Regions from separate parts of the Paenibacillus sp. FSL R5-0923 genome, predicted to be linked through region 3. Evidence: predicted binding sites of a transcription regulator. Region 3 holds the regulator's gene; each other region holds the start of a gene.
What was found. Region 3 encodes Rex, which represses fermentation and respiration genes when NADH is low (regulators of the CRP and FNR family bind a similar motif). Its sites were predicted from a motif close to TTGTGAAATATTTCACAA; they were not measured.
Positions count from the first base shown of each region.

Region 1: MKX35_RS25190 (flavocytochrome c) is a predicted target of Rex. The motif match lies at 3,052-3,069, and genes of this name have one in related genera.
Region 2: nirB (nitrite reductase large subunit NirB) is a predicted target of Rex. The motif match lies at 1,771-1,788, and genes of this name have one in related genera.

Region 1 covers NZ_JBBPAT010000002.1:11,094-17,616, reverse strand. Annotated here, with positions in the region: gene MKX35_RS25205 (DUF4855 domain-containing protein) at 1-149, opposite strand, end outside; gene MKX35_RS25200 (response regulator transcription factor) at 552-1,334, opposite strand; gene MKX35_RS25195 (cache domain-containing sensor histidine kinase) at 1,309-2,946, opposite strand; gene MKX35_RS25190 (flavocytochrome c) at 3,171-4,961, shown strand; gene MKX35_RS25185 (AAA family ATPase) at 5,830-6,523, shown strand, end outside.
Region 2 covers NZ_JBBPAT010000001.1:2,616,180-2,622,702, reverse strand. Annotated here, with positions in the region: gene nirB (nitrite reductase large subunit NirB) at 1-1,653, opposite strand, end outside; gene MKX35_RS11595 (hypothetical protein) at 1,885-2,595, opposite strand; gene MKX35_RS11590 (hypothetical protein) at 2,781-3,227, opposite strand; gene ric (iron-sulfur cluster repair di-iron protein) at 3,450-4,199, opposite strand; gene MKX35_RS11580 (hypothetical protein) at 4,400-5,131, opposite strand; gene MKX35_RS11575 (winged helix-turn-helix transcriptional regulator) at 5,382-5,699, opposite strand; gene MKX35_RS11570 (hypothetical protein) at 5,824-6,147, opposite strand; gene MKX35_RS11565 (Gfo/Idh/MocA family protein) at 6,173-6,523, opposite strand, start outside.
Region 3 covers NZ_JBBPAT010000001.1:2,897,805-2,904,327, forward strand. Annotated here, with positions in the region: gene dinG (ATP-dependent DNA helicase DinG) at 1-1,643, shown strand, start outside; gene MKX35_RS12900 (redox-sensing transcriptional repressor Rex) at 1,775-2,428, shown strand; gene MKX35_RS12905 (amidohydrolase) at 2,415-3,716, shown strand; gene MKX35_RS12910 (cell wall elongation regulator TseB-like domain-containing protein) at 3,886-4,404, shown strand; gene MKX35_RS12915 (hypothetical protein) at 4,812-5,354, shown strand; gene MKX35_RS12920 (AAA family ATPase) at 5,347-6,523, shown strand, end outside.

The DNA of each region.
Region 1 (6,523 bases), on a different contig from region 3:
ACCGGATAGGCTTCGCCCGGCGGGTTCGCTGGTGTCTGTTCCTCTGTCTGTGTAGGCGGCAGCGCCTCTTCCGCTTGCGCGATCGGCATCATGGTTACGATCATGATCGCAACCATGACGAGAGCTACCCATTGTCTACTCCTCTTCATATCGTACGAACTCCCTTCTGATTCTTGAGTCAAGAAACATCAATCTCCTAAATGGTATGCGCTTCCATTTCAGCTTACCTCGATGCTCTTTCCTCCCTTCCGAGATTCCGACACGTCATAGAAGCTTATAACATATGTCAATGTCCTTATAGTAACATTATGAAAAGTGGCCTTTCTTTCAAATAGATAATTAATGACATTGGGTATACACTTGTTGACATGAAGGCCTTCACGTCGCGTCTTTATAGGTATAAAGATAGCGCTTACCTCCTTAGGTCCTACCTATTTTCTATCAATGTCCTCTAAGCAATCCGCCAAATAAAAAACGCAACCCCCTCGAGGCTGCGTCGTGTTTATATATGGTGGCGCCTAATTGCTGCGGCGTTCTACTAACTTGATGCCCTATCCATAACCGAACGGATGCTTTTTGTACTCTAAGGGGCTTGAACCGACTCTATTTTTGAACACACGACTAAAATAGTACTGGCTCTTATACCCTACCTTCACGGCCAGATCCCCGATTTTGATATTCGGCATTACGTCATCCAGAATCTCCTTCGCCTTCGATATCCGAAGCTCGGTGACATAGTCAAGGAATGAAGCACCGATTTCTTGCTTCATACGCTTGCTAAGATAGGTTTGGTTGATATGAAATAGCGCTGCTACTCGAGTAATAGACAGCTCCGGATCCTGATAATGACTGTCAATATACTCGGTCACTTTTTGGATAAGCACTGTTCCATCCCCTGTATACCCGGGAAGCCCCAGCTCCTTATCCACCCTGCTTTCATGTGAATGCAAAGGATATTTTGCCTGAAGATGCTCATCGATCCGATGAAGCAGCTTGTTCAGATCACTCTTCGGCACAGGTTTCAATACATAATCGAATGCTTGTAGTTGCACGGCTTGACGCGCATATTCAAAGTTATCGTAGCCGCTGATGATGACAACCAGAACCGACGGACAGCGTTCGCGCAATATATTTATCAGATCGAGCCCATTCATATTCGGCATGTTGATGTCCACAAGACATACATGTGGTGGGGCTTCCTCCACCATATTCAATGCTTCGTTTGCACTTTTTGCTTCTCCTGCAACTTCAAAAAGATACGAACTCTCCTCAATGTATTGTCGTAAGCCTTTGCGAATGATCGTTTCATCATCGACGATGACAATCTTCCACATCTTCATTCCACTCCCCGTCCAAAGGTATTCGAATGACCATAACGGTAATTCCATCTTCGCTCTTCACTGCAAGGCCATATGGCACCCCGTAAGCTAGTCGAATGCGATGGTTTACACTGTATAGCCCAAAGCCTGTGGCAGAACGATCATATTTATCATCAAGAAGGGCTTGATTCATCTGTTCAAGCTTCTCTTCAGGAATCATAACCCCATTATTTTCAACCTTAATGACCAAATAATCGACCTGTTTATATGCTGTAATCGAAATTTTGCATTTTTGATCCCCAAGTGGCTTAATCCCGTGATAAATCGCATTTTCCACCAACGGCTGCAGCATGAAGCGAACGACTTGGCACTGAGCAAGCTTTTCATCATATCGAAGCTCGTAGTCCAGAATCTCCTCATATCGCACGCCTTGAATATGAAGATAACTCTCGACATGGTACAACTCTTGATCAAGCAGAATGTAGGGACTGCCTGTGCCAAGCCCTAATCGGAAATACGCGCTAAGCGCTTCCACCATCTCCACCACATTGTCTGCTCCATGTTCCATTGCCATCCACTGGATCGTATCCAATGTGTTATATAAAAAGTGCGGCTTGATCTGCTCATGAATCAGTCTGAGTTCCATCTCCTTTCGGTCCTGCTCCACAGCGTATAATTGAACAAGCATGTCATTGAAGCTTCGCCCAAGATCGCCGATCTCATCCGAGCGCGTAACATCTGCTCGTATGGTTTGGTTGCCGTTCTGCACATTTTCCATTACCTGGCGAAGCGACTGAATTGGACGAATAATGGAAGAAGCAAGCAGCATCAGAAAGACAATAAACGCACTACCGATAAGAACGCCTACCAGCAATGCAGTCCGCTGGGTTTTGATCACCGCTAGCGATAGACTTGAATTCGGTACTTCGAGTACTAGCTTCCAGCCTTCCACATTTTGAATTGGAGCCTCAAATACACTCATGTTCTTCTTATCTGCTGCATCCTCCGCTCCATCTCCTTCACCCAGCTCTCTGCAATCGATGATAAGCTGGCCTGACTGGTCATATAGCATTACATCTTGAGCAATCTCCTTCATCTTCTTGACGGAGACGGCTGCGGCAATATAAGCTACCTCATCATTCACCGATGGATTCACGCGATAGAGAATGACGACGATTTCAGCTGCATTCGCTTTTGATACGATCGGATTGCTCACCACATAATTGGAATCTGAATTTAGCAGCAGTTTTTGATAGTAGGGTCGGTTTAGTATCGAAAAAGGCTTGTCCCTTGCTGACCAGGAATTTCCGTGAATATCCACCACGCGTATGGATTCGTACTCTACTTGCTTCTTCGCCTCGAACTTATCAATCTCATGCAGCAATTCATCTCGTGTCCACTGATGGTCCGAAGCTAGAGAAGCAAGCATGTCTATCTCACCGATGCGCTGATTAAACCAATAATCGATCTGGTCGCTGCGTGCATTAACCACTTGCTGCGTTAAGTTCTTATTCAAAGGGACAACCGTATGGTTCATCTCCAAATATATTGTTACAAGCAATGCAATGAACAGCAGCAAGAAGCAGCTTCCTGCGATTAACGTAATTTTTAAGTGAATTGTTTTCATTGTAATCATAGCCCTTCACAATATCCGTTTCTTACATGCCCGAAAAAGACAAAAAAACGCTAATCTGTGCAAATACATAATGCTGTACTAAATCTATAATAGGTATTGTGCATATTTTCACATGAAATAACATTCATGTCTAGGCTAGAGATAAAGGATTTGCCTAGCAAATCTTCCTCTCCCTAATGTATGTAACCAATTCACAACAGAATGAAGGAGATATTATGCGAACTCACACGAAAAAGCTGTTATCTATTCTACTAGTCCTCAGTCTTATGTTCACGCTTGCTGCCTGCGGCGGTAAAGATGCAGCACCCGCTGCAGATGCAAACGGAGTTCAAGTCTTTGAAGGAGTTGGGCAAGGTAAACATGGCGATATTAAAGTACAAGTTTCCTTATTAGATAACAAGATCACTGACATTAAAGTAACAGAGCATAAGGAAAATGAAGTACTTGCAGAACCTGTTTATACGCAGCTCAAGCAAGATGTCATGGCAACTAACAGTGCAAAAGTTGATGCCGTTAGCGGATCTACGGTTACAAGCAAAGGATATCTCGAAGCCATTCAAGATGCAATTACGAAGTCTGGACTTACCCTTGTCGCTGGCGCTGCAGTCAGTGGAAGCAAAGACAAAGAAGAAGCCGAGCAAACCTATGATGTTGTCGTCATCGGTGCCGGGGGTGCTGGCTTTAGTGCGGCTATCGAAGCGAAGAGCGCTGGAGCAAGTGTAGTTCTGCTCGAGAAAATGCCAGCTGTTGGCGGCAACACATTGATCTCCGGTGGTGAGATGAATGCGCCTGACAACTGGGTTGAACGTGCTCTAGGCATCACAGATGACACGACTGAATTATTCTATAATGATACGATGAAAGGCGGAGACAACCTCGGGGATCCAAAGATGGTTCGTATTCTTGCCGACAATGCTCTATCATCTGCCGAATGGCTGCGCGATGAGATCAAGGTAGAGTTCTTACCTGATCATCTGTTCCAATTTGGAGGCCATTCCAGAAAACGTGCGTTGATTCCTGTAGGTCATACAGGTGTTGAATTGATTACTAAGTTAAAAGCCAAAACAGACGCTGATCAAATCACGATCAAAACGAATATGAAAGCCGAAACCTTGCTGAAGGACGAAAGCGGCAAAGTAACAGGTGTAACTGCGACTTCGGGTACTGGCGACAAGATCACATTCCATGCGAACAAAGGCGTCATCATCGCTACCGGTGGTTTTGGATCCAATGTAGAGATGCGTAAAAAGTATAACCCTAAAATGGATGAAAAATATATGTCTACCGATACACCAGGAACTACAGGTGACGGTATCGTTATGGCAGAAACGATTGGCGCCAAACTGACAAATATGGAGAGTATTCAAACGTATCCAATCTGTAATCCTGAGACAGGTGTTATTTCCCTGGTTGCAGACTCCCGCTTCGATGGTGCGATCCTGATTAACCAAGAAGGCAAGCGCTTCGTTGAGGAATTAGAACGTCGTGACGTTATTTCTAAAGCAATTCTTGCCCAAACGGGTGGATATACGTATCAATTATGGAATCAAGGCATTGAGGATATTGGTAAAACGATCGAAGTTCATCAAGACGAATACGATCAACTCGTTAAACAAGGCTTGCTCTTTAAAGCCGATACGATTGAAGAGGCGGCTGATTTCTTTAAAATTGACGTGAACACTTTGAAAGAAACGATTAATAAAGTAAATGATTATGCGAAAACAGGTAAAGACCTTGATTTCAAACATCGCGGTGGATTGAAATCTCTTGAAAAAGGCCCTTACTACATCGAAAAAGCTGTACCCTCCGTTCACCATACAATGGGCGGCTTGGTGATCGACGAGAAGACTCGCGTATTGAATGAAAAAGGCGAAGTCATCCCTGGGCTGTTCGCTGCAGGTGAAGTAACAGGGGTCATTCATGGTGCAAACCGTCTTGGCGGTAATGCCATCGCTGATATCTTCACATTCGGCCGGATTGCAGGCAAACAAGTTGTAGCAGAGTAATCTTATGTTTGTGTAACTGCTCTATTAATAAGTTAGCCTTAAAAACGTGCAAGATAGTTTGTAAAGTGCAGGTTGACTGCTAACTTTCAAGCTGCCCTCTATGACATAGCAAACCGCCCTGTAAGCAACATTGCGAACAGGGCGGTTTTTTATGGTGGAGCCTACGGGCTACGCTCGTCTAACTCGCTGCTCTTTTATCGTTCTCCGTTAGTGGAATTAAAATTGCCCAATTATTTAGTGTCTACTTGACAAGCGTTCCTTCAGATTTCCTAGACACTGGAAAACTCAAGTAAGTAAAGGGGGTTGAATCACTGGTACGTCCCTCACCAGCACCGCCACCGACTCCACATGCACCGTATGCGGGAACCTTCCCTGTTATTATACCTTCTGTGATAATAGCCTACAACCGCGTAAAATCCATCTTTTTAGCTTCTCTATAATCGGTATTCTCTTAAATCATCATACTTTATTACGAATTTTTGCGGCAGATTTACGGCAACATACCTAATTTGATATGAACGAGTCGGAGCGGCGAACGGTAGCATAATGCGAATATCAATCACCGCTTTTATGTTCTGACTTCTACACTGCCAGTGTTCGCCGTTAGTTATTTCTGATTATTGAAAAGTCTTAGAAGCCTTGTATTGTATCGATTTTTGACGTTTTGTGTTATTTCTGGTTACTACTAAATCTGGCTCATTATCGGTATTTTGTTACCGCTTTGTTACCGTAAAGTTACCATATTTAGATGAGGAAAATTTTATCTTTAAATGGTCCTTTGATAAGTGATGGATGTTTCTACCTATTATTTGTATAATGAGGAGGTTACAAAATAATACAAATTTCTTGAAGCGAGGTGTGATCTTGTTTGAGTAAATATACAAAATTAAAGAATGATTTTCAAAACTTTGTGCTTAGTAATAAATCCAGTCTGTATTCTTCCGATGAGATTAAATTTATTAACCTAGTTTTCGAGAAATTTAATGAAATTGCAGAAGTAGGTACTTCTGGTGGTAATAGGCGTGCAAAACTACTAAAAGATTTACTTATACGAGAATGGTTGAATGTTTCAGATCAATTGAATATTGTAAATTCCAATAGTGAAACTACCTCATTTCCAATAAAGCAACTAAAAAAAATTGAAATTGAAAATTTCAGAGGATTCTCTCAAGTCTTTTCACATGAATTTCCAAAACCTTATACACTAATTTTTGGATCTAACGGAACAGGTAAGACAAGCTTTTGCGAAGCACTCGAATACTCTTTACTAGGATATTTAAGTGAAGCCGAATCAAAACGGTACGATTCAAATAAATATATTATTAATTCTATTACAGGTAAAGGTCAGACTCCTAAACTAACTGTAATTGATAACAATGATAAGGAATTATTAGTGACAGCATCCCCCAACTCTTATCACTTTTGTTTTATTGAAAAAAACAGGATTGATGGGTTTGCTAGGATATCAGCAAACACTCCTTCAAACCAAACGCAATTGTTATCAGTATTATTAGGATTAGAGGACTTCAATTCGTACGTTTCTGGCTTTACAGAAAACATAG
Region 2 (6,523 bases), 280 kb from region 3:
ATTTACAAATCGGGATTCTTTCTCATCTTGATGGGTATCAGGGTTCATCATCCCTAGATAATAGTTAATCGCCGGACGACACTTGGAGCAGCCTTCCTCTTGTTTCCAACCGAGTACATTCATGACCTCTTTTGTTGTTTTAAGACCTTTAGCTGTAATTTCAGCAACAATTTCATCACGGCTAAGCGTTGTGCACCCACAAATACCTTGCTTAGCAGCTTGCTGGAAACTGTCACCTAAGACAAATTGCAGGATTTGTTCTACTACGGGTTTACAACCACCACAAGAGCGAGTAGCGCCAGTGCATGCTTTGATCTCATCCACAGTAGTAAAACCATGTTCAGTAACAGCATCTACGATCGCTTTTTTAGTTACACCATTACAGCCGCAGACAATTTCTTCGTCCGCCATAGCTTCTACGGATGTGCTCTTCTTAGCTCCGCCACCGCAGCAGCCCGTTCCCATAACCTCCGTATAAATCTCATCGGTCATTACTGCGCCTTGTTTTACTAGCTTTTGCAGATTCGCGGACTCCGTTACATCACCGAACAAAACCGCACCGACAATCACATTATTTTTGAGCAAAATTTTCTTATAAGTTTTCTTCCATTCATCTTTGCTTGAGATCACAGTGTGTTCAGGACAATCCAAAAACTCACCTGCAGAAAATACATCCACCCCAGATATTTTAAGCTTCGTGGAAACAATCGAACCTTCATAAGGCTTGGTATCGCTACCACATAAATGTTTAGCTAGAACCATGCCTTGTTCAAATAGTGGAGCCACCAGTCCGTAACACATACCGCGATGCTCAGCACATTCGCCGATGGAATATATATTCTGCATGGAAGTTTGCAAATAATCATCCACCACGATCCCACGATTTACGGAGATTCCGCTATCTTTTGCCAATGTCACGTTCGGTTTGATTCCAACAGCCATTACCACAAAATCTGCAGCAAGCGTACTGCCATCACTAAAACGCAATCCACTTACTCTCTGTTCCCCGCTCAATTCTACCGTTTGTTTGCCCATAGCAAATTTCACGCCTTGACGCTCCAGCTCAGCTTGCAGCATCGAGGAGGCATTCCGATCAAGCTGACGCTCCATCAGATCTTCCATCAAATGAACTACGGTAACATCCATACCAAGGTTCACAAGACCTTTTGCCGCTTCCAACCCAAGCAAACCCCCGCCGATGACAGCCGCTTTGCTGTATTGTTTGGCCGCTGCCAGCATCGCATCACAGTCTGAAATGTCTCGGAATCCTACAACGCCCTCTTTATCACTGCCAGGTACAGGTAAAATAAACGAATTCGAGCCTGTCGCAATAATTACCTTGTCGTAGGGGACTATCATCCCACTATCCGTAACAACTTGCTTAGAGCCTTCATCAATTCGTGTGACCGTTGTTCCCGTGTGTAGAGTTATATTATTGTCTTCATACCAATTCCAGTCGTTTAGGATGATATCATTAAGGGTCTTACTTCCTTCAAGAACATAAGACAACATGATCCGATTGTAATTGGGGTGAGGTTCACTTCCAAAAACCGTGATGTCATAAGCTCCACCCAGCTTCAAAATCTGCTCTATCGTACCTATGCCTGCCATACCGTTGCCGACTAATACTAATTTTTCTCTCTTCTCTGCCATGGTTAGGTGCCTCCTCAAGCTTAAGGTTTCTTGATTAATTTCGCGTCAATTACTCTTCTTCATATTGGAATTATACGGTTCGAATTCAAGTAGACATTGTGATTGCAGTCACATTAATTGTGAATATTTTCACAGTTTACTACTCTGAGAATTTTTAGCTATATTTTGCACATAAAATAAGCCCGATCAACGATTCTGAACAACCGTTGATCGGGCTTATTGTACGATTTTTTAGCGTAAAGTCAATAAAATCTCCAATTCATCTTGAGCCCTGAGTTTCATATCCATTCCATCATCGAGTAGTTGTTTTCCGTTCACCTTCAGCTTCCATTCTTCATTACTAAGAGGAGTATAATCTTCGACGGAAAGCACCTTTTTATTGTCATCGGCCAACTGTACGCTACTACAGCTTTTAAGCAAATCTCTTACAGTTAAATCCTCTTTAAATAACATAATATACGTATGATGCAAGTCTACTTCAACACTTCCACCGTTCAAGGTCAGCCTTACAGTTTGAAGTGGTGCTTGATGGTCCTTCGACTTCGCGGTGAAGACTAGCTGTGAATCATACCCTACAGTATTATTCCAATCCGCATTCCCAATGATTTGACCGCCCATCTGAAGCTCCCAAACCATTCCCGCCTCTAGCGAAAAATCCTTTACCGAAACAATGCTTGAGTTATCCTCAGCAAATGTGGCAACATTACTACCTTTCAGTAGCTCCATGATCGATATTCCATTTCTATAACTCCCACTAAGTAACCTATCTGATGGTTTAGTAAGCAGTTCATTATCTCCAACCCTTATTGATATTGTCGGTCCCTCTGATCGTGCCACACCATTATTAGCATTACTATTGCCGTCATTGTTAGTAGAGCATCCACCTATTATGAATACAATGACTAATCCTAACATCAATTTCCACAAAGATCGCATGGGCATCCTGGCACCGCCTTGTCCCGCCTAATGACCATATAGCGTCTCAGGCTTGTAAAGTTATGTATACTGTCTTTTTAAGGATAACTTAAACAAGCCATGTTCTCAAATAAGTAATAACAAGCTTACTTCTCAGTATCTTTAATTATCTCCCCAATGATATTAAAAATTGGCAAAAACTTTTTAAAAAGCTAACCTCTATTCCCCTCTTTTTGCTCATTCGGCGCTATCTCGCATATTCTAGGGGATTTATCCCCCTCTTTCTGCCCATTTGGCGTCATTTCACATATTCTGGGGGATTTATCCCCCTCTTTCTGCTCATTCGGCGTCATTTCGCATATTCTAGGGGATTTATCCCCTTCTTTTTGCTCATTCAGCGTCATTTCACATATTCTAGGGGATTTATCCCCCTCTTTTTGCTCGTTCGGTGTCATTTCACATATTCTGGGGGATTTATCCCCTTCTTTTTGCTCATTCGGTGTCATTTCGCATATTCTGGGGGATTTATCCCCCTCTTTTTGCTCATTTGGCGTCATTTCATATATTCTGGGGGATTTATCCCCCTCTTTTTGCTCGTTCGGCGTCATTTCGCATATTCTGGGGGATTTATCCCCTTCTTTTTGCTCATATGGCGTCATTTCACATTTTCTGGGGGATTTATTCCCCTCTTTCTGCTCACTCGGCGCTATCTCGTAGTCCGCTTTTAAGCAATCCTTCCGCCATCCATCAATCGATCTTACCCATATTTTTCACGATCATTTCTTCTACCTTTTTCAACGGAGTTATCCACATTTCTTTACATTCTATAATTTCCTATAAAAAAAAGCCCCCTAAGGGACTCTTTAGAACTCTATTCGTCTTCACTGATACCTAGGGAACAATATATTATTCTCCAAATGTACATGTTCAAAAGTCATACTCTCCAGCTCTTCCAGCCGGGCATATGTCAATCGATAGGTTGTGCAAGCATGCGCTGGTGGAGTGAAGTCATCTGTAATACTACGCATTTTTCTCAAAATGTCGCCCGCACCATCATGCTCACTCTCCAGCTCAGATAATGACTCGCGGAGCGATGACAGACCTTCTTCACTAGGATTAGCATCATATATCAACAGCTTAGGAAACTCATCTTCTTCTTCTTTAGCCGTATGCGTAAGCAATTCTTCCTTAAGTGTGTTGAACAAGGAATGTAACTCCACCAAATGGGGAGAATCCCCACCATGCACTCGATACACCTTAGTTACATTTTGGCTAATGAGAGGTAGCTCTTCACGAAGATAGCGGTGATGTTTGTTTATGATATGGTCAATTAACTCATCTGAAGGTGCGGTATTCCAAGCGATCTCCTCTTCGGGTACTGGATACTCTTCGAACATCTTGTTAAGATCACTGATAATTATCTCTTGATCCAGACCACGCTCAGCAGCTGCTTCAGCAAGAGGTTTAGCTCCACCGCAACAGAAATCAATCCGTTTTGCTTTGAAATAATCTGCCGCTTTAGGGAACTGTAATACAATATCCCTCACTAGTGCATCTGGGGTAAACCCAGCCTGTACCGATTGTGCTTGCTTCGAATCCGAAATACTATCATTAAGTTGTTTAGTTTCCATTATAGCTCCTCCTTGGGTTATGGGATTAGGTTCTGAATAAATCTTATCCACTTCTTCACCTTAACCCTGAAAGGAACTTTGACTTGTGATTGTACGCACGGAAATTGTATCTTATTTTTGAACGAAATTGGAGATGGATGTACATGCAAAGTAAACGCAAAAAAGCACCTTTTCCTACAAAGGTGCTTTTTCAACTCACTTTATTGCACATAAGCCTGCATATACGTCCGCTGTCCCTTTGAATCCTTCAAATAAGGTCCTAATCCGGCAAAACGGGAGTGATCCATATAAACACCGGTCATCCATCTGCCTTCCGTCAAGCCACCATTCCATTTAAGGACAAGATCAGGTGCGGAAATCCATTCCTGAAAGACTCGTATATTCTGATCTTTGTATTCTTTACATGGCTTAGACCGCTCAATAAGGTGGAATTCATTAAGATAAGTTGGAACGAAATAAGAGGATATCGTATGCAAATCATCATCGTCAAAAAAAGGCTCGTCGCCTAAAAAGGGTTTGAATAATACGGTATTCTCGTACATGGACCAAATTAAGGCTTGAAGCACCATACTCTGGCGAATGCCGTTATGAAACTTATATTGTCGCCCATGATTCGCCGCATTTACATCCTGTGGAGGTTCCGTGGACTCCAGACAGTGCCGTTCACAACCAATACACTTCCAGCCGGTCGGACTTTGAATCCATTTTTGAAAAATAGTCCCACTATCATTGTTTCCTTTGTAGAGTGAAGAGATAATGCTGTAAGGCACGCCAATCCACGCATCCCATAAGGAATCAGGAAGATGGCTATGCAGCATGAACAACGTCTTGTCATAGATGAGCTGTACTTTGATAGAAGCATTCTCTAGCTCAGCAACATCCTTTTTTCCATACGTTATTTCCCGGGAAAACAGGGTCGTCTTCGTCTTCATCTCCCTCGCCTCCTAATAGTTTTGCTATGCCTGTACTCCAGCTGAGTAGATTTGAGCAAAAACCAATACGCGAGCGTTTCCATTCAAGGATCATACAATGTTTTTCTATTATATTACAATTATTTTTAAACTGTGCAAGTTTTTTTCAAGCATAAAGGATTGGAACAATACTGTCACTGTCTAATATTTAGAAATTGAAAAGCCCCTTTTCCACCATTCCGGAAAAAGGGCCACAACATCACTGTGAATTTTAGTCTACCCAGCTCTCAGCCCAAGACTGAATCTGCTGCATAACAGGCTGCAATGCACGGCCTTTGTCTGTTAATTCGTACTCAATACGTACGGGTGTTTCTGGGTATACATGCCTAACCAGGATACCCTCACCTTCCAAATCCTTCATCCGCTCGGACAGCATCTTATCGCTCATTGAAGGAATGAGGCCGGAGATATCTTTAAAACGCTTCGGTCCACTCATCAATGTCTGAATAATAAGTCCATTCCAACGTTTGCCTAAGAAAGAGAAGGCTGTTTCAAATCTGGGACACATCGCAAATTGATGTTCTTCCATTGTTCTCACCTCTCACTAGCGAAACTTACTATTAGTTAGTATATATAATATTAACACATTTTAACCATGATGAACATCGTTTACCGAAAAAAGTTCATCTGACTCTATTATTATATCCCCAATGTCAATCCCCCAGAGGTCCTTTAGATCCCCTTTGAGCAATCGCTTCAGTTACGATTTGTGCCAAGTCATCATTTCCAAAAAGCGAAAGTACACCCAAAACGGTGTCATCAGAAATGTCCCCCGCTTCCTCTGCGGAAACCGTGAGGGCAAGTGCCTGACGCAAGGCTTCATTCCCTTCCTGCTGCGGATAAGCCTGCAAGTATAGAGCATGTGGATCGAGTCCATTATTTACACACCACTGAGCGAATACAAGAATCATCATCTCTTCTTCGCGCTTATAGCTTTCGATGATCTGTTCCTCCACTAATTTACGGTTATCCTCCATATATTCTTCTCCTTTCTCAGAGACCTCATTCAGCAAGCTGTGCCGCCAGCATATGACTAGGCAGTACCGCTGAAGCAGCAATGCTGCATAGCTCCGGTGTATTTATGTTGCTAAGAAAATTATTCACCACTCCACTAAAACCTCTTCTATCGAGTACAGTATCCCAGCTTCCAAAGCCTTGAATATGCGGTAAGGTATCTTTTTCAAAAAGAATGGCTTTTTCTAGATCCACTACTTCCACCGATCTGCCATTTCCGTGCAGCTCAAGCTTCTCCAAATCCACACCAGCTTCACGAACCATACTGTACATCCCAACTGCACTATCTTTCCAGCCTAGCATTCCAGATGCCTGCAGCAGACGACCTTCACCACTAGA
Region 3 (6,523 bases):
AGACGGTGGCAAGCGATACCGATTCTTGTCTGGGTCGCTCGTGTCCTTGGTTCCGTAAGTGTTATTATCATCGGGCTAAGCATGAAGCTGGTATTGCAGACGTGGTCATTACGAACCACTCTAAGCTTTTCGCTGATGTTAAGGCTGGGCATCAACTACTTCCCGCTTATGAACATCTTGTAATAGATGAGGCCCATCATCTGGAGGACGTGGCTGGCAAGCATTTAGGCATGCATATGAAGCATTTCACGGTGGCACATACATTATCGCGTCTTTATAAGGATAGTCGAAATGGCCAACTTCCTACACTTCGCCAAATGCTTCAGTCATCAGGCAGTGAGGAAGCTTCTGAATGGAGCGGAGTGATCGATAGAATCTATCCGGACCTGCTTACCGTAAAAGAAACCTGGGATCTGCTTAGTGATAAACTATTCAGCCTCTTGCCGGAACGTAGCGATGCAGCGGCGGGAGAAGCCGGCCAGTTAGTCATGCGGCTACTTCCTACCCGTAAACCGAAAGATTGGGATGAATTGGTTGCTTTAGAGAATACTATGAATCTGACATTAAGCGAAATTATCCGTAAAGGTGATAAAATGCTTAATGAGATGCGAGATCAAGAAGGTCAATCTTCCTCAGATAGTCTAGTTACCGATATTAGCGGCTTATTTAAGGATTTAGCTTCGATACGTGAGCAAGTACGGTTTTTTATGGGATTAAATGATGAGAATGTAGTATATTGGCTGGAGGCGAATGGAAATTATCGCAGTAAATCGCTACAGCTGTATGCCGTTCCTGTTGATGTTAGTACTCAGCTTAAGGAGCTGTTTTTCGACAAGAAGAAAAGTATCGTGCTAACTTCGGCGACACTCTCTGTCGATAAATCTTTCCAGTTTATGATTGATAATCTCGGACTTAATGAAGCTGCGGAAGAGGGGCGTCTGATGACGTCACTCCTGCCTTCTCCCTTTAAGTATCGGGAGCAGGCGCTGTTAGTTATTCCGCGGGATTTCCCTAGTGTGAAGGGGAGTGTAGGCGATGCCCGATTTGTCGATACACTCGTACAGTCACTAGCAGAAGCAGCTATTACAACACGTGGGCGGATGCTTGTCCTGTTTACTTCTTACAAGATGCTACGCCAGGTTTACGATCCTCTGAAAGAGGCTCTAGCCTCACAAGAGATCACGGTGCTAGGTCAAGGCGTGGAGGGGGGCAGCCGTAGCAAGCTGATCCGCCGTTTTCAGGACAGTGCAGCTTCTGTACTATTAGGAACAAGCAGCTTTTGGGAGGGTGTAGATATTCCAGGTGAAGCATTAACATGCTTGGCCATCGTGAGGCTCCCATTTCAACCGCCAAACCACCCTCTAGCGGAAGCGAAGTCTGAGTTATTACAAGCCCAGAAAAAGAATCCGTTCATGAAGTTGTCTGTTCCTCAGGCGGTTATTCGCTTCAAGCAAGGATTTGGGAGGCTGGTACGGACAGCGCAAGATCGGGGTATTGTTATTGTGTATGACACAAGGGTGATCGAATCTCACTATGGGAAGTATTTCCTCTATTCGTTGCCTGGCCCGAAAATGGAGCATATGCTTACGGATCAAATGGTTCCTCGTATAGCGGAGTGGTTGGAAGACGGAGGCGTTTCTTGAAAAGAACGTCATCGATCTTATTAATCACTCTACAAGGAAGGGCGGTATAAGAATACCGCTCTTCCTTGAGACGAGGTGCAGATATTTCGATAGGATTTGAACAGAATATCACTTAAATTAGGAGGTAAATTATGAAATCGGATAAAATATCAGAAGCCGTTGTTCGCAGACTTCCTGTGTACTTGCGTTTCTTGAATGATCTCCAGAAACGTGAAATATTAACCGTTTCCTCACAAGAACTAGGACAAAAACTTGATTTAAATCCTGCTCAAATTCGTAAAGATTTAGCTTATTTTGGAGACTTTGGTAGAAAAGGTATCGGGTATGACGTAACTTATCTTATTGAAAAAATCCGTCATATTCTGAAGCTGGATCAACAATTGAATGTGGCTTTAGTAGGTGCTGGTAACCTTGGACATGCATTATCTAATTACAATGCTTATCTGAAAGATACTATGAAGATTACCGCTATATTTGACTCCTATGCACCTAAGGTGGGGCGGAAAATCAACTCTCTTACCGTTCAACCGATGGAGGAGCTTGGTCAGACGGTTCGTGAGCAAGGTATTCGAATTGGGATAATTACTGTGCCTGATTCAGAAGCGCAGAATGTAGCAGATATTCTCATTGAGTCTGGCATTGAGGCGATTTTGAATTTTGCACCAGTGATTCTAAAAACACCATCGAATATCCGTGTTCATGCTGCCGATTTTACAACGGATTTGCAAAGCCTTGCTTATTATTTGAAAGACGGAAAGGAAGAAACCGGAAATGAAGAGCAGTAAAACGATTATTAAGGGCGGGCGTTTTCTTATTTCGGGAACAGATGAGCCGGTTCTGAGCGGATACATGACTATTGAAGATGATTTGATCACTTACATAGGAAAAGAAGAGCCTTTAATGGAAGATGATGTGCAAGTTGTTGATGGCAGTCGTCTGCTGTTTATGCCAGGTCTGGTAAACACACATGGCCATGCCGCAATGTCATTGCTTCGTGGTTATGGAGATGATTTAGCACTTCAGGTGTGGCTTCAAGAGAAGATGTGGCCGATGGAAGCGAAATTCACTGGAGAAGATGTATACTGGGGAACCTCCTTGTCGGTACTGGAAATGCTAAAAGGTGGTACTACAACCTTCTTGGATATGTATGATCATATGGATCGAGTAGCAGAGGTAGTCGAATTATCAGGCATCCGTTCCGTACTGATGAGAGGCGTAATCGGATTATGCCCAGAGGAAGTACAAAATCACAAGCTTGCGGAAGCGATTTCTTTTGCACGAAATTGGCATGGTAAGGCTGATGGTAGAATTACGACGATGATCTCGCCACACGCCCCATATACTTGCCCACCGGACTTCTTTGTTAAGTTTGTACAAGCGGCACATGATTTGGATTTACCGATGCATACCCATATGTCCGAGACCAAACGCGAAGTGGAGCAGAATGTGGTGGATTACGGACTTCGGCCTGTAGCGCATTTAGAGAAGCTTGGAATGTTCACACGTCCGTCTATTGTTGCACATGGCGTTCATTTGAATGATGAAGAGATCGAGATACTGGCTCGTCATGATGTAGGCGTGTCTCATAACCCAGGAAGTAATCTGAAACTGGCTAGTGGAGTGGCTCGGGTTACGGATCTTCTAAAGGCTGGTGTGAAGGTGTCACTGGGTACAGATGGTGCGGCAAGCAATAATAACCTGGATATGTTTGAAGAGATGCGTCTTGCAGCCCTCATCCATAAAGGTGTAAGTGGTGATCCGACGGCTGTCCCAGCTCCGGAAGCGCTGCGTATAGCTACAGAGTATGGCGCAAAGTCTATCTTTTTAAATGATGTGGGTAGACTCGCTGTTGGCATGAAAGCGGACTTTATCGCGATTGATATAGACCAGCCGCATTTGCTACCACACACAGATCTGTTGTCTCATGCTGTATACTCTGCCAGCGCCAAGGACGTTGAGCATGTATGGGTGAATGGTAAACAGGTTGTAAAACATGGAGAATGTATAACGCTAGATGAGGAAGCAATCCGTCGTAAGGCGCAAGAATCATTTGATGGACTGCTTAAACGATAGTCTAAGATCATAACGAATAACTGAAAGGCTGTGACTTTCTGCGATTGCAAAGTTACAGCCTTTTGTGTTTCTGATAATTAGATCATTGAATTGGATATGAAACTTTGGATAAACACACAGGTGTGTTATATAATCAAAAAAGATATATTACTAGAAAGGGAGCTGTACCTTGAAGAAAAGGAAAAAATGGATCCTCCTGGGGTCAGTTCTGATTCTGCTCCTTCTGTTCGGACTTATCCAGTTCTATGCTTATATTATGAAAGATCAATGGAACGAGCGAGATATCGCTAAGGATGTCGCTAAAACCAGTGCTGGTCTGACAGAGGTAACCAAAGCGCAGAAATCCGTGTGGGATGATAATGCGGTGTACTGGGTCTTAACAGGGAAGAATGAAGCCGGGACCGAGTTGATGGTTTGGGTACGTTTTACTGTAGACGGGAAGTTTGCTGAAGGAACCGACGCAGTATATGCTGAAGAACTAAGTAAAGGGACCTCTGAAGCGAAAATGCGTAGCCTTATAAAAGCCGATCTTCCGGACATCAGCATTGAGCGGTTGTTGCCAGGAGTATATAACGGGGAGTATGCTTGGCAGCTTTTTTATAAACAAAGCGGTCGATATTATTATCAATTTTATCGGTTCTCAGATGGGGCTCGAATGGGTGAAGGTTACAGTTTACCTAGCCGCTAAATTAAACAAAAGCATTATAGGAGAAACAAGCGGACCATTTATGGTTCGCTTGTTTTTTAAATGACATATTATTTGATATACTATAAGTACACGAATTGTGATATACTATAAGAGTAGTTTTTATGTATTGGTATTTAAAGATTCATACGAAAAAAGGTCTGTTAGTTAAGAGTAACAGCCCTTTTTTTGTCGAATTAAATCAATAAATTTAATAAAATGGAAAGAATTAAAAAATAAAATTTTAAATATCTTCACACTTTTTTTCAATATAGTATATACACCTGTGATATACTACTGTTTGTAATTAGAACAGTGTTAGTAGAACGTCAGGCTCTGATGAGCTCTTAGCAGCTATGACTTTGGATCATTCTGTTTACATTTTTTCATCTTTGAGAGGAGGACGTTTCTTGAAATTACGTCTTGTACCTGTACTGATAACGTCTCTACTGTCGGCTATGCTATTATTCGGAGGATTCTTTTTATATCGTCAGTTTGCTTTACAGGAACCGCTCCAAAAGATTGTAACCGGATTTGAGGGAGTAAATACTTCACATATTAGTATTAACCGCGATGAGGTCACTTTGAAACTTGATTTGCAGCCGGGCACGAATTTACGTGATCTAGTATCGTATGTATCCAAAGAAGGAAAATCAGTGATTGAAGGACGTAAACTTAAACTCGATGTGGAGCAAAATTCAAGTGAACTATTGGATGATTACTGGGATAAAGCGATGTTCTCTGTAGCTGAAGCCATGGAGAGCCGTAAATATACGATTATACCTACAGAACTTGATAGATTGAAACAGCAAAATACGGAATTTAAAGATGTGATAGCATCTACTGATATCGACGACAACAATGTGTACGTAAGCTTGAGTAATGGAAAAGAAAGCAAATTTATTATTTTGCCGCGAAAACCTGCGACCTTGGGGGTATGGAATAATGCCTAAGTACCTTAAAGAAATTTTACTCGGATTTATTCCTGTGCTGTTTATTTTCATGGCTTTTTTAGGTATTAATATATTCCCGATTGTTATAGCAGCTGGAATGCTTACTGCATTACTTATAATTGCTCATTTGCGTGGCGGGCTTACGGTGAACGCTGGTGCAGGGAAGAAACGCCAGAAGGAAGGGCCTTCAAAGCTCACTTTTGAAGAAATTGGTGGGCAAGACAATGCGAAGCAAGAGCTTCGTGAGGCACTCGATTTTTTGATCCGGCACGAGGAGATTAGTAAATTTGGGATTCGTCCTTTGAAAGGGATTCTGCTCACTGGCCCTCCAGGAACAGGTAAGACCCTTATGGCCAGAGCAGCAGCGCATTATACAAACTCCGTATTCGTAGCTGCATCAGGTAGTGAATTTGTAGAAATGTATGTTGGTGTCGGGGCTGGTCGGATCCGCGATTTATTCAAGGATGCTCGTAACCGTGCTGTTAAGGAGAACAAACAAAGTGCCATTATTTTTATTGATGAAATTGACGTAATTGGCGGTAAGCGCGAAGGCGGTCAGCAACGTGAATATGATCAGACCTTAAATCAGCTATTGACCGAGATGGATGGTATTTATAATAACGAAACTCCGCGTATTTTGCTGGTAGCTGCAACAAACCGGAAAGAAATGCTTGATTCAGCATTGTTACGTCCTGGACGCTTCGACCGTCATATTCAAGTGGACATGCCTGACAAAAAGGGCCGCAAATCGATTCTCGAATTGCATGCGAAGAATAAGCCTCTTCATACAGAGGTGAGTCTCGACAAAATCGCTGAAGAAGCCTATGGCTTTTCCGGTGCTCAGCTTGAAAGTGTCATGAATGAGGCTGCGATTTATATGATGCGTGAGGACTTGACGAAAGTTGAGCAGCGGCATCTGTCGATGGCGATTGACAAGGTAATGATGGGTGAAAAAACGGATAGAGAAACAAATCATGAAGAGAAAAAGAGAGTCGCCATTCATGAATTGGGACATGCCATCATGGCAGAGCTCCTTCGTCCCGGAAGCGTTAGTCAGGTTACGCTGACTCCGCGTGGGCAAGCCCTTGGTTATGTGCGACATAATCCTCAGCAAGAGCAGTATTTGTACACCAAAGATTATCTCGAAGATCAGATTATGATTGCACTTG